DNA from 2 places in the Leifsonia sp. McL0608 genome. Region 2 is predicted to be linked to the other one. Evidence: predicted binding sites of a transcription regulator. Region 2 holds the regulator's gene; the other holds the start of a gene.
The links. Region 2 encodes LexA, which represses DNA repair genes until DNA is damaged. Its sites were predicted from a motif close to TCGAACANNTGTTCGA; they were not measured.

Region 1: uvrA (excinuclease ABC subunit UvrA) is a predicted target of LexA. The motif match lies at 4,633-4,648, and genes of this name have one in related genera.

The regions. Positions count from the first base shown of each region.
Region 1 is NZ_CP154826.1:1,968,192-1,975,448, forward strand. It holds gene uvrB (excinuclease ABC subunit UvrB) at 1-285, shown strand, start outside; gene AAYO93_RS09290 (DUF4129 domain-containing protein) at 374-1,108, shown strand; gene AAYO93_RS09295 (hypothetical protein) at 1,105-1,650, shown strand; gene AAYO93_RS09300 (AAA family ATPase) at 1,640-2,659, shown strand; gene AAYO93_RS09305 (DUF58 domain-containing protein) at 2,662-3,996, shown strand; gene AAYO93_RS09310 (hypothetical protein) at 3,993-4,559, shown strand; gene uvrA (excinuclease ABC subunit UvrA) at 4,759-7,257, shown strand, end outside.
Region 2 is NZ_CP154826.1:2,486,073-2,493,329, forward strand. It holds gene hisH (imidazole glycerol phosphate synthase subunit HisH) at 1-305, opposite strand, end outside; gene hisB (imidazoleglycerol-phosphate dehydratase HisB) at 302-904, opposite strand; gene AAYO93_RS11795 (histidinol-phosphate transaminase) at 901-2,019, opposite strand; gene AAYO93_RS11800 (LysM peptidoglycan-binding domain-containing protein) at 2,068-2,451, opposite strand; gene lexA (transcriptional repressor LexA) at 2,731-3,420, shown strand; gene AAYO93_RS11810 (response regulator transcription factor) at 3,450-4,115, opposite strand; gene AAYO93_RS11815 (sensor histidine kinase) at 4,112-5,317, opposite strand; gene AAYO93_RS11820 (ABC transporter permease) at 5,319-6,083, opposite strand; gene AAYO93_RS11825 (ABC transporter ATP-binding protein) at 6,080-7,012, opposite strand; gene AAYO93_RS11830 (metallopeptidase family protein) at 7,103-7,257, opposite strand, start outside.

The DNA of each region.
Region 1 (7,257 bases), 520 kb from region 2:
CGGATCGCCGACATCACCGACGTGCTGGCTCGCGAGGAGGCGGACACAGCCGCCATGCTCGCCGGGCGCGAGCAGCGGAGGAAGAGCCCCGTGCCGAACCTGCGTCGCGAGGGTATCGCGGCAGCCGGCGCGAATGAACTCGAGTCGCTGATCGCCGACCTCAACGAGCAGATGCTGCAAGCGGCCGGTGAGCTCAAGTTCGAATTGGCGGCGCGGCTGCGCGACGAACTCTCCGACCTCAAACACGACCTGCGTCAGATGGAGAAAGCGGGACATCTGGGTTGATCCACGCGGCGGCTGTACGGTGAACGAATGAGCATCGTGGCCGGGTCGGCAGGGACGACCGGCGATCCAGGCAAGTGAGGCGACACGGATGAAGCAGCGGACCGTGCTCGCCCTGTGCGTCGTGCTCGGCATCACACTCGTGGGCGGAATCCTTCTTCAGGGACCGGCGACGTTCACCGGAATCCGCTGGGTCCCCGAATTCACACAGCCCACCGTTTCGCCGCAACCGGGCCCGGAACACACAGCCGGCACCGACACCCAGCACAGTTCGCTTCCGAAGCCGTTCGTCATCGACGGGACCCCGCTCTTGTGGCTCGCGATCGCGGCGCTGCTCGTCCTGGCCGGACTGCTGCTCGGGCGGATGCTCCGCAGGCGCCAGGCACTCGGACAGCCCCTCGACAGCGCCCGGCTGCTCGACGCAGGAGCCGTGTCGGAGCAGGAGCCGCCGTCCGCACCCGACGCGCCGGCGCTCCAGCGCGGCTTCGACCGCGCACTGTCGACACTCGACGAGAACCGGATACCCCGCGATGCCATCGAGCGCGCCTGGCTCGGTCTCCAGGAGGCTGCGGAGGAGTCCGGTGTCCAGCGACGCGCTGCCGAGACGCCCGCGGAGTTCACGCAGCGGGTACTGGCACGTGTGCACGCAGACGACGACGCGGCACGTACCCTGCTCACCCTCTACCTCCGCGTCCGGTTCGGCGACACTCCTGTCACCGACCTCGACATAGCGGTCGCCCGCAGATCGCTCGAGCGGCTGGCCGCATCGTGGGGAGACGCACCCGGCGCCGACCATCCACTCGGGGCGGAAGGTGGCGCCTCGTGACCGACGAGAGGCCCCGCCGCCTGCTCCTCCGGTCACCCCTCCGCGGCCGTCTGATCATCTGTGTCACGCTCGGAGCCGGGGTCGGACTGATCGCCTGGTACTTCGGCATGGACGTCGCACATGCGATCGCCCTCGGGCTCGTGGTCGCCGCCGTCGCCGCTGTTCTCGGTGCCGTTCCCGACCATCGTCCCGCTGACTGGACGCGCGAGCGCGAGCCGGCCGAAAGCGGAATCCGCCGCGACGTCAGCCATCTCTCGTGGTCCCTCCACTCGAGGTCGGGCGTCATCGCTGCCTCCGCCCACCGACGGCTCCGCGACCTCGCGAGGACCACGCTCGCCCGACACGATCTCGACCTCGACGAGAACGCCGACGCCGCAGCGATCGAGCGCGCACTCGGACCCGAAGCCTGGGAGGCGGTCCGGCCGGGCGAGCGCGGGCTTCCCCGTCTCACCGGCGTCGAGGCGACGCTCGATGCGCTGGCCCGGCTCGACCTGAAGACGCCCGTACCGGAATCGTCACCGAGGAGCACAGATGATCGCTGACCCCGCAACGACCGAGCTGCCGCAGCCGCTGACCGTACGGGAGGTGGCGACGCTGGCCGAAGCGATCCTCGATCGGGTGTCCACGGTCGTGGTCGGAATGCGCGAGCCACTCGAGCTCGCCCTGGCGACCATCCTCGCCGGCGGCCACGTGCTGTTCGAAGATGTGCCCGGCCTGGGCAAGACGCTGGCGGCCCGGAGCCTCGCCACGGCGATCGGGCTCCAATTCCGGCGGCTCCAGTGCACCCCAGATCTCCTCCCGGCCGACATCACGGGATCGTTCGTCTACGCGCCGGCGGAGGCCGATTTCGTCTTCCGTCCCGGCCCTGTCTTCACGGGTCTGTTCCTGGCCGACGAGATCAACCGCACCTCTCCGAAGACGCAGTCCGCGCTGCTCGAGGCCATGGCGGAAGGGCAGGTGACCGTCGAGGGCCACAGCTTCCCGCTGCCCGTTCCCTTCCATGTGATCGCCACCTCGAATCCGATCGAATACGAGGGAACGTACGCACTCCCGGAAGCGCAACTCGACCGTTTCATGGTGCGTCTCGCGGTCGGCTATCCCGATGCGCACGGCGAGAGCCGGGTCCTCCTCGCGCGGATCGCGCGGCACCAGGAGCGCGCGACAATCGACCCGGTCGTGAGTGCCGACACGCTGCGTGCGATGCAGGCAGGCGTCGAGCATGTGGATGTCGACCCGGACATCGCCGCGTACTGTGTCGCCCTTGCGGCCGCGACACGGCGCCACCGCTCCGTCCAGGTCGGCGCGTCGCCTCGCGGATCGCAGAGCCTGCTGCTGGTGGCACGGGCGAAAGCGGTGATGGACGGCCGCGATTTCGTCATCCCGGACGACGTCAAGGCTGTCGCCGTTCCCGTTCTCGCCCACCGGCTCTCGTTGACCGTCCAGGCCTGGACCGGGGGAGTGCAGGCGACGCAGATCGTGACGGAACTCGTCAACACCGTTGCGGGGCCGCCGGTCGTCGGCACCCGTTCCCCGGGAACGCTGCCGGACTGACGATGACCGACAACGCTCGCGAAGCGGCTCCCGAGCCTCCGCCGACAGCATCCAGTCACGGATGGTCGATGAGCGCATCCGTGACCGCCGCCGTCGTCGTCGCCCTGCTCTGCCTCGGGATGGCGCTGGCCGTGTCGAACATCGAACTCGCCCTGGTGGGTCTACCACTCGCTCTCGGCGCCGCGGTCGCCTGGGACCGGCGACCGGTGACCCGCACACTCTCGGCCTTCTCCTCGACCACGAAGCGCGGAAGCGATCGGACGACCCTCGACTACACCGTGCACATCACCGCTGAAGAACGCGTCGACGCGGTGCACGTGCGACTGCGAACCCTCGGATCCCGACAGCGCGACTACCTCGTCGCGCCCGGCACGGCGACGGCGCTCTCCGGAACGATCGCCGTCCTCCATTCAGGACCGCAACGGTTCGTCGAGACCCGCTACAGGCTGGTCGGGGCGGATGCGTCGTTCCTGTCCGATCCGACCCTCCCGCTGTTCTCGGAACGCGTCGTGGAACCGGCGTACACCGCTCCGCGCAGCCTGCCGTTGCCGGAACGGCTCACGGGACTCACGGGACCGCACAGCTCGTCGCGGCCGGGCGACGGGGGCGAATTCCGGGACATCGACCGCTTCACGAGCGGGGACCGACTGCGACGCATCGACTGGCGCGCGACGGCACGACGCGCCCAGGCGCCCGGAGAACTGTACGTGCGGCGGACGACCGCGACCTCGGATGCGGCCATCCTGATCGTCCTCGACAGCCGGGACGACGTGACAGACGGGGTGGCCGAGTGGAGCAGCGGTGCTCCCCGGAACCGCGGCATCAGCTCGCTCGACCTCGCCCGCGAGGGTGCGAGTTCACTCACCGCCGGCTACATCCGAGCCGGTGATCGCGTCGGCTTCCACGACCTCGCCACGCAGACCCGCGCCCTCCGGCCGGGCGGAGGCGACCGCCAGCTCTATCGTCTGCTGGACGCGATCGCCCGCACCCGGCCATCCGGCTTCGCATCCGACCGCGTGCGTGCTCCGCAGGTCGTCCCCGGTGCGGAGATCATCGTCTTCTCGACCTTCCTCGACGATGAGGCCGCACACCTCGCCCTGCTCTGGAGGGCATCCGGGCACCGCGTCATCGGTGTCGACTCCCTTCCCGACCCGGTGACGACGGGGCTGGTCCGGCGCGAAGTCGTCGCCTTCCGCATCGTGATGATGGAGCGCGAGGAACGACTGCACCGACTGGGCGCGGCCGGGATCGACATCGTGCGCTGGCAGCGCTCCGGCGGCCGGCCCGATCGAGAGGCCGTGCTCCGGAACCTGAGCCGGCCGAGGAGCGTCCGGTGAGTTCGGAACCGACGAAGCTCGAACACGACGCCTCTCGTCACGCCGATGGGGCGCCGATGATCGGCCCTCATGTGACCGCCTGGGTGCTCCGCGGCGCCTTCTTCATCGTCGGGGTGGGTCTCGGACTGGTGGAGGGGACCTCGGCGTTCTGGAGCGGTGTCGTCGTCCTTCTCGCTGCAGCCGCCGTCGTGGTACCTCGATGGATGACGGCGTGGGTGATGCTGGTCGTTCTCGCGGGAACTGTGCTGACGCGCCATCCGGATCCGCTCGACTGGCACCCGTACCTGCTGGTGGCCGGCGTGCATGCCGCGCACGTGCTCGCATCCTGGATGCTCGTAATGTCACCGCGCGCACGCGTCCAGTTGCGCGCGCTGGCACCGTCGGCCCTCCGGTTCGCTGCGATCCAGGTTCCGTCGCAGCTGCTCATCGCTGTCACTCTGTGGCTCGCCTCGGCTACGGCTTCGCACGCGGCTCTTCCCGCGATCGCGGTCGTCGCCGCGGTGGCCCTCGTTTCTCTCTCGCTCGTCCTCCTCGGTCCACTCCTGCGTGAACGGCGACCCTGACCGTTCGGATGTCGGAGGGGTGGCTTAGACTCGCCGCGTACAGGACGCGCAGCACCACGGGGGAGCGCTACAATCGAAGATATGTTCGAACACGGGGTTTCGGACGATGGGGCATGGGGACGTGCCGCGCGAACGCGGCGACTGTCGCCGAGAGCGAACGTGGGCCGTCCCGCTTCACGAATAGCGGAGAATTGATCGAGTGAGTATCAACCAGGTGACCGGATCCCACCTCAGTGTGCGGGGCGCGCGAGTGCACAATCTGCACAACGTCGACCTCGAGATCCCCAGGGACTCACTCGTCGTCTTCACGGGCCTGTCCGGCTCGGGCAAGTCATCTCTGGCCTTCGACACGATCTTCGCGGAGGGCCAGCGTCGCTACGTCGAGTCGCTCTCCGCGTATGCCCGGCAGTTCCTCGGCCAGGTCGATCGACCTGACGTCGACTTCATCGAAGGGCTCAGCCCGGCCGTCTCGATCGACCAGAAGTCGACCAACCGCAACCCGCGTTCGACGGTTGGGACGATCACCGAGATCTACGACTACATGAGGCTCCTGTGGGCGCGCATCGGCGTTCCGCACTGTCCGGTGTGCGGTGAACCGATCCAGCGCCAGACGGTGCAGCAGATCGCCGACCAGCTCATGGAGCTCGAACCCGGCACCCGGTACCAGATCCTCAGCCCCGTCGTCTCCCAGAAGAAGGGCGAGTTCGTCGACCTGTTCAAGGAGCTCGCGGCCGGTGGATATTCACGTGCGCTCGTCGACGGCAAGCAGATCCAGCTGAGTGACCCGCCCACGCTCAAGAAGCAGTACAAGCACGACATCTCCGTGGTCGTCGACCGGCTCGTCGCCGGCCCCGACATCCTCAGCCGCCTGACCGACTCACTGGAGACCGCGCTCCGACTCACCGACGGACTCGTCCAGGTGAACTTCGTCGACCTCGAAGGGCCGGCGGCCTGGCGGTCCTTCAGCGAGAAGCTGTCCTGCCCCAACGGCCACCCGATCCAGCTCACCGAGATCGAGCCGCGAACGTTCTCGTTCAACGCACCATTCGGCGCCTGTCCAGAATGCTCCGGGCTCGGGACTCGCATGTCGGTCGACGAGGCGCTCCTGCTCGCCGACGACGATCTCAGCATCGCCGAGGGCGTCATCGTCCCCTGGACGACGCAGGGCAAGGGACTCTTCAACTACTACGAGAAGCTCCTGGACGGGCTCGCGCGCGATCTGGGATTCTCCCTGAACACGCCGTGGCGAGATCTGAGCGAAGAAGTCCGCAACGCAGTGATGCGCGGAGACAACTTCGAGGTGAAGGTGCGGTGGAAGAACCGCTACGGCCGCGAGATGAGCTACACCTCGGGATTCGAGGGCGTCGTCCCGTACATCGAGCGGCAATACATCCAGGCCGACACGGACACGCAGCGGGCGCGCTGGGCGGAATACCTGCGCGAAGTGCCGTGCCCCGTCTGCAACGGCAAACGGCTGAAGCCCGAGGTCCTCGCCGTCCTCATCCACGGCGCAAGCATCGCCGACGCGTCCGAGCTGAGTCTCACGGATGCCCGAGGGTTCATGGACAAGCTCCACCTCACCGACCGCGAGACGGCGATCGCCGCCCAGGTCCTGCGTGAGATCAAGGTCCGGCTCGACTTCCTCATCCAGGTCGGTCTCAACTACCTGAACCTGTCGCGCGCGGCAGCGACCCTGTCCGGTGGGGAGGCGCAGCGCATCCGGCTGGCCACTCAGATCGGGTCGGGCCTCACCGGCGTGCTCTATGTGCTCGACGAGCCCAGCATCGGACTGCACCAGCGCGACAACCGCCGCCTCATCGAGACACTCGTCGCTCTCCGCGACCTCGGCAATACGCTGATCGTGGTCGAACACGACGAAGACACCATCCGCACGGCCGACTGGATCGTCGACATCGGTCCGGGCGCCGGCGTCAACGGCGGCCACGTAGTCCACTCCGGGTCCTATGAGGAACTCCTGGCGAACACCCGATCGCTGACCGGCGACTATCTGGCCGGCCGCAGAGAGATCGAGACGCCGACGACCCGCCGCCCAATCGACCGCGATCGGATGATCACGGTCGTCGGTGCCGAAGCGAACAACCTGAAGAAGGTCACGGTGGACTTCCCGCTGGGCACCTTCATCGCCGTCACCGGGGTCAGCGGGTCGGGCAAGTCGTCCCTGGTGAACGACATCCTGTACCGCGTTCTCGCCAACCGGCTCAACGGTGCACGCAAGCTCCCGGGCAGGCACGGCAAGGTCACCGGACTCGACAACCTCGACAAGGTCATCCACGTCGACCAGGCGCCGATCGGACGCACGCCCCGATCGAACCCGGCGACCTACACCGGAGTGTTCGACCGCATCCGCACCCTCTTCTCCGAGACGCTCGAGGCCAAGACCCGTGGCTATCAGCCCGGCCGCTTCTCGTTCAACGTCAAGGGCGGCCGCTGCGAGGCGTGCTCCGGCGACGGCACGATCAAGATCGAGATGAACTTCCTGCCCGACGTGTACGTCGCGTGCGAGGTCTGCGGGGGAGCGCGGTACAACCGCGACACGTTGTCGGTGCATTACAAGGGCAAGAACATCGCCGAAGTGCTCGACATGCCGATCACCGAAGCGGCCGAATTCTTCCGGCCCATCTCGGCGATCCACCGCTACCTCCAGACACTTGTCGACGTCGGACTCGGTTACGTCCGG
Region 2 (7,257 bases):
CCCGGAGAATCGTTCCCCCGCTCGACTCCGTGCTCGAACAGGATCTGCATCCCGACGCAGATGCCGAGCACCGGCCGTCCCCCGGCGAGCCGACGGTCGACGATCTCGTCGCCGTGGGACGCGCGCAATGCTTCGGCGACCGCTTTGAAGGCGCCGACGCCGGGCACGACGAGACCGTCAGCGGCCTGCGCCTTCGCACGATCGCCGGTCAGTTCGACATCGGCGCCGGCGGCCTCGAGCGCTTTCGCGGCCGAGTGCACATTGCCCGTTCCGTAGTCGAAGACGACGACCGACGGTCGGGTCACAGCGCGCCCTTCGTCGACGGGATGCCCGAGACGAGCGGGTCGAGCGCTTTCGCCTGGCGGAATGCGCGCGCGAAGGCCTTGAACTCGGCCTCGGCGATGTGGTGCGGGTCGCGGCCGCCGAGAACGGTGATGTGCGTCGTGAGCGCGGCGTTGAAGGTGATCGCCTCGAACACGTGACGCACCATGGAACCGGTGAAATGGCCGCCGATGAGGTGGTATTCGAAGCCTGCAGGCTCACCGGTGTGCACCAGGTACGGACGGCCGGAGATGTCGACGACGGCCTGCACGAGCGCTTCGTCGAGCGGCACGAGGGCGTCGCCGAACCGCGAGATCCCCGACTTGTCGCCGAGCGCGGAACGGATGGCCTGGCCGAGCACGATGCCGATGTCTTCGACCGTGTGGTGCACGTCGATCTCGACGTCGCCGCTGGCGCGGACCGTCAGGTCGGTGAGGGAGTGCTTCGCGAACGCGGTCAGCAGGTGGTCGAAGAAGGGCACGGACGACTGCACGTCGGCGATGCCCTTCCCGTCGAGGTCGACGGTGAGCTGGATGCTCGACTCGCTCGTCTCCCGCTGGATCGTGGCCGTGCGATTGGTCATGACTGCGAGTTTAGTGTCGACGCGGTGACGCCCTCGTCTGTGTGACCGAGTGAGGCGAGCGCCGTCAGAAACGCCGTCGTCTCGGCCTCGGTGCCCGCGGTCACGCGCAGGTGGCCGGGGATTCCGACATCACGGATGAGGACTCCCTGGGCCAGGAGCGCCTGGAAGGTCGCGTGCGGGTCGCGCACACCGCCGAAGAGGACGAAGTTGCTCCCGCTGCGGTGCGGCTGGTACCCGAGCGCCGCGAGTTCGGTCACGAGCCGATCGCGCTGCGCGGAGATCTCGCCGACCATGGCGAGCATCTCGGCGGAGTGGGCGAGCGCTGCGATCGCCGCCGCCTGGGTGAGCGCGGACAGGTGATACGGGAGGCGCACCAGTCGGAGGGCGTCCGTGACGGCGGAGTCCGCGGCGAGGTAGCCGACCCGCGCCCCGGCGAAGGCGAAGGCCTTGCTCATCGTGCGCGAGACGAGCAGGCGTTCGCGTCCCGGCAGGAGCGTGAGGGCGGAGGGGCTCCCCGAAGGCATGAACTCGGCGTACGCCTCGTCGACCACGACGATTCCCCGTGCCGCGTCATAGACAGCAGCGATCGTCTCGATCGAGAGCGGTGTGCCGGTCGGGTTGTTCGGGGCGCACAGGATCACGATGTCGGGGTCGACGCGGCGGATCTCTGCGACGGCTGTCTCGGCGCTGAGTTCGAAGTCATCGCCCCGGGGGCCCGCGATCCATTGGGTTCCCGTGCCGGAAGCGAGGATCGAGTACATCGAATAGGTCGGCGCGAAGCCGAGCATGGTGCGCCCGGGTCCACCGAAGGCCTGCAGGATGTGCTGGATGACCTCGTTCGACCCGTTCGCCGCCCAGATCTGCGCAGAGGTCAGACCGTGCCCGAGATACCGGGCCAGGCTTTCGCGCAGCTCGACGAATTCGCGATCGGGATAGCGGTTGACCCCGTGGATCGCTTTGGCGACCGCGGCCACGATGTCTGCCGCCACGTCATCCGGAATCGGATGCGTGTTCTCATTCACGTTAAGCGCGACCGGAACGGTCTTCTGTGGTGCGCCGTACGGGGTCTTTCCCCGCAGGTCATCGCGAATAGGCAGATCAGAGAGGGAGGTCACCTACCCAATGCTAATGCGGCAGGACTGCGCGTCTCCTCGTGCCAGTTCTCACTGCCCGGTGCTGTACTGCGCCGGAATCGCGATGCGCTGACCGGGTGTCACGACGGCCGACTGCAGCTGGTTCAGCGACACGATGTCAGCGATCACGTCGCGCGGATCTGCACTCGGCGCGACCTTCTCGGCGATGCTCCAGAGCGACTGGCCGGAGTGAACCGTCACGTAGGCGAACTGCGTGTGCGTGCTCGAGCCGGTCGCGATGGCGCCCCCGCCGTTGACGGCGAAGAGAAAGGCGCCCACCACCAAAGGAACGGCCGCGAGCGTCGTGAGCACGGCACGACCACGCCGCGTGAGACGGAGGTGCGTGGACGGTTCACCGGCGGGGCGGGACGTCGCACCGGCGAAATGCGTCGGCATCTGAATCGCTGCAGTCATGGCCTGTCCTCCTGGGAGTATTCGCATCCGGCACTCGGCCGGGAGGGCCGGATGCGAAGCTATGTTCCGAATATATCTTCGAATGTCTGAAACTTCAACCACTCCACAGGCACTGATTATGGGACGAATATCGCAACACACTCGAACACATGTTTGTTTCAGCGCTGCATCGTGGATACAGTTTCGATTGTCTGGAGTTCACTCAACCAGGCACCACCGACATTCGTTCCAGAGCACGTCCCGGAACGGACGCGGAGGCGGTCACGAAGGGACGGGGAAGTGACGAACGACACTGGAGCAGGGCGCGAACGCGGCGGGACCCGCCGGCGCAAGAACCTCAGCGAGAAGCAGCTCGCCATCCTCGACGTGATCGCGCGCTCCGTCAGCCAGCGCGGCTATCCGCCGAGCATGCGGGAGATCGGCGACGCCGTCGGGCTCTCGTCGCTGTCGAGCGTGACGCACCAGCTGAACCAGCTCGAGCTGAGCGGCTACCTCAGGCGCGACCCGAACCGGCCACGCGCACTCGAGATCCTGATCGACGTCCCCTCCACCGCATCCGAAAGCCTCGACTACGAGAACCAGACCCCGGTCGGCGACGCCCGGATGGTCCCGCTGGTCGGACGCATCGCCGCCGGCGTGCCCATCACGGCCGACCAGCAGGTCGAAGAAGTCTTCCCCCTCCCCCGCCAGCTCGTCGGCAACGGAGACCTCTTCATGCTGAAAGTCGTCGGCGAGTCGATGATCGATGCGGCGATCTGCGACGGCGACTGGGTGGTCGTCCGGCAGCAGAAGACGGCGGAGAACGGTGACATCGTCGCCGCCATGCTCGACAGCGAGGCCACGGTCAAGGTCTTCCGCCAGCGCGACGGCCACACCTGGCTGCTCCCCCGCAACTCGAACTTCGAGCCGATCCTCGGCGACTTCGCCGAGGTACTCGGCAAGGTGGTGGCGGTCCTCCGCGCGGTCTGAGCATCACCGCCCCGCGTCAGGAGCCGTCGTCAGGGCCCCGGCGCGGACACGATGCCGGAGTCGTAGGCGAAGACCACGACCTGCGCCCGATCACGTGCGTCCAGCTTCGCCATCGCGCGCGACACGTGGGTCTTCGCCGTCGCCGGACTGATGTACAGGCGTTCGCCGATCTCCGCATTGCTGAGACCCACCGCGACCAGCGCGACGATCTCGCGCTCCCGGTCGGTCAGGAGCCCGAGCTTCTCGTCGACGGCCGCATCCCGCCGCGGCAGGGTGGCGAAGCGCTCGATCAACCTGCGTGTGACACTCGGCGCGAGCAGGGACTCGCCTGAGGCGACCACTCGCACTGCCCGCCGGAGGTCGTCCGGTTCCAGGTCCTTGAGAAGGAAGCCGCTCGCGCCCGCACGCAGCGCCTCGAACACCGTGGCGTCCAGCTCGTACGTCGTGACCACCAGAACCCGCGTGCCCGGGAGCGACGCGTCGGCGATCACAGAGGCCGTCGCTGCGATCCCGTCGAGGCGCGGCATCCGCACATCCATCACGATCACGTCCGGACGCATCCGGCGTGCCAGCTCCACCGCCTCGATGCCGTCCGCGGCCTCTCCGACGACCTCGATGTCGTCGGAACGCTCGAGGATCGCGCGGAACCCCTCGCGGATGAGCGCCTGGTCGTCGGCCAGGACGACGCGGATCACGCCGGCTCCTCGATCGGCAGCACTGCGGACACGAGGAAGCCGCCGGCCCGCGACGTGCCGGTTTCGAGCGTTCCGCCGACCGAGTGGGCGCGCTCGCGCATCCCGACCAGCCCGAGCCCGCGGCCGTCGCCGCCCGCAGGCGCGCCGCGGCCGTTGTCCTCCACCGTCACGAGCAGCGCGCGCGTGTCGAGGTCTGCGCGCACCGTCACCCACACTGTGCTCGCCGCTGCGTGACGCACGACGTTCGTGACGGCCTCTTGGACGATACGGAAGGCGGTCAGCTCGACGAACGGTGTGATCTCCGCGCCATCGACGGAGATCCGCGACTCGACCGTCAGGCCCGACGCCTCGAGTTCCGCCAGGAGGTCGGGAAGCCTGTCCAGTCCGGGCTGCGGAGCGGTCTCGGCACCGGGCGCAGGATCGCGACGGAGCAGTTCGAGAGTGCGGCGCAGCTCCGGAATCGCCTGGCGCGACAGCCCGCGCACCTTCATCATCGCCGTGCGGGCCGCATCCGGATGGTCGTCGAACGCGTCGAGGGCGACTCCGGCCTGCACCGAGATAACCGAGATGGTGTGCGCCAGCACGTCGTGGAGCTCGCGCGCCATCCCGAGGCGTTCGTCGGTCAGCTCCTCGCGCATCCGCGCCTCCGCCTCGCTCGCGGCGGCGGCCACGCTCAGCTCGTTGTTGCGTCGAACCTGCGCGGCCGTCGCGCCCAGCACCACCATGACCGCCATTCCGAGGGCAGGACCGGTGATGGCGAACGAAAGCCAGGGCACCGGCTCGGGGGGAAGGGACGGGATGATCATCCACGCGACGATGAAACCGGACGCCATGAGGATCGAGCGCCAGGTCGATCGTCCGTAGGCGCCGATCGCATATGACGTCGCGAACAGCACGAGGGCGGGTGACGCGCCCGGGTAGCCGGCGAAATGATAGACGGCGACCGCGGCGATCACGATGAAGGAGACCAGAACCGGATGCGTGCGCCGCCAGACCAGCGGCGCGCACGCGGCGAAGCCGAGCAGGTAGGCGCCGGCGGGAAACGCCTCGATCGCCGGGAAGGTCGTCGGGGAGGCGTAGGCCAGTTCGGCGTAGATCCCGGCCTCGACGATCACGAGCACCACCACCGCGATCAGCAGGTCGATCTGGAACGCGGTGATGCGGTGTCCGCTGCGGGTCGCCACCGCCGGGCTCGTCACCATGTCAGCCTATCGGGGGCTGCGGACGAAGCCGCAGCAGACGTGGGCGACGGTAGGCCAGGAAAGCGACACCGGACAGAGCCGCGGTCCACGCGACCAGGATGGCGATGGTGGTGGGATCGGGGACGCTCCCGCCCGCGATCTCCCAGCCGAGGTTCGCGAGCCGGTAGGTCGGCATCCACAGCGCCAGGTCGCTCATCCCCGACGGAAGGACAGCCGGAGGAACCCACAAGCCGCCGAGCGCCGACATCGCCATGTAGAGCCCGTAGCTGAGCGGGTAGGCGAGATCGGAGCCGACGAGGAAGCCGATGGCGATCCCGAGGGCCGCGAAAGTCGTGCTTCCGAGCCACAGGGCGGCGACCAGGGCGACCCATTGCCCGATCGACAGCGAGACCCCCTTCGCTACGGCCGCCGTCACGCAGACCAGCACGATCGCAGGCAGTGCGGTCAGGACGCTCGCGAAGACTTTCGACCCGAGTACGGTCGCGCCGGAGATCGGCATGGATCGCAGCTGCTGCAGCCATTCGGTCTGGCGCTCCTCAGCGATCCGAGGGCCAGTCGTGGACAGGACCGCCCAGATCGCGCCGTATGCGGCCATGGCGACCATGATCTCGACCGTGCCAGGGAGCTCGCCGGGCGGGGTCGGACCGCCGCCGAACAACGTCGCGAACAAGAGGTAGAAGCCGATCGGCGCGGCGACGGCCAGTGCGAGGTATTTGGGGTCGCGCAGCATGCGGAGCGTCTCCAGCCGGAGAAGGGAGCGGGTCATGATTGAGCCTCCTGGGTGAGGGTGAGAAAGGATTCGTCGAGGCTGGGCGGGCTCACCTCGAGGGACTTCCACCCGAGACTGCAGGCCGCCAGCGCTCGCACGGTCGAGTCGGCGTCGGTGGTGCGGATCGCGAATCGTCCCCCCGCGCGTGCGACGTCGACGACCCCGGGCAGGCTGCCGAGCAGCCCGTCCTGACCGTCGGCTGCCGGCTCCGGCACCGTGACGCGCACCATGGTCGTCCCTGTGCGTCGACGGATCTCGTCGGGTCGGCCGTCGCCGACGATCCGGCCGTTCGCGAGCACCACGACCCTGGTGGCGTTCTCATCCACTTCGTCGAGGTAATGCGTTGCGAAGACGAGAGTCCGTCCGGTCGCGGCAAAGGCGCGCATCGCCTCCCAGAACTCGGAACGCGCCTGGACGTCGAGTGCACGAGTGGGTTCGTCGAGAATGAGGATCTCGGGGTCGGCGACCACGGCGATCGCGAACCGGAGGCGCTGGGCCTGGCCGCCAGAGAGGCGGTCGACGCGACGACGCTCGAGACCCACGAGACCGGCGAGCTCGATGGCTCGCCCGACGGCGAGTGGCCGAGGGTAGATTCCGGCGCTGAAGCCGACCAGTTCGGCGACGCTCACTCCGGCCATGAAGCCGGTGTCCTGCAGCATGGCCGCGATGGCACCCCGGGCTACGGCCGCGCGGGGCGTCGAGCCGGCCACGCTGATCCGCCCGCGATCGGCGGCGACGAGGCCGACCATCATCCCGATGGTCGTGCTCTTGCCCGCCCCGTTGGGGCCGAGCAGCGCGACGGATTCGCCCCGCGTGAAGTCGAGGTCGAGCGAGCGGATCGCCTCGACACCGCCATAACTCTTGGATACGCCGTCGAGACGGATCGCCACATCCGGAGGCGTCGGGAAGGAGATCGGATCGTTCATGGCCCGATCCTGGCGTGAATGACGAGCGATCGCGTCCTCCGGCTGGATCGGCCGGCATAACGCAGCGGGAGTATTTCCCGCGGGCCCGGACTACGCCCAGCCGAGCTCGTGGAGGCGAGCGTCCGAGAGCCCGAAATAGTGGCCGATCTCATGCGCGAGAGTGACCCGCACCCGCCTGCGGAGCTCGTCGAGATCGGCGCTGCGCTCCTGGATGTTGTTCTTGAACAGGGTGATGCGATCGGGCA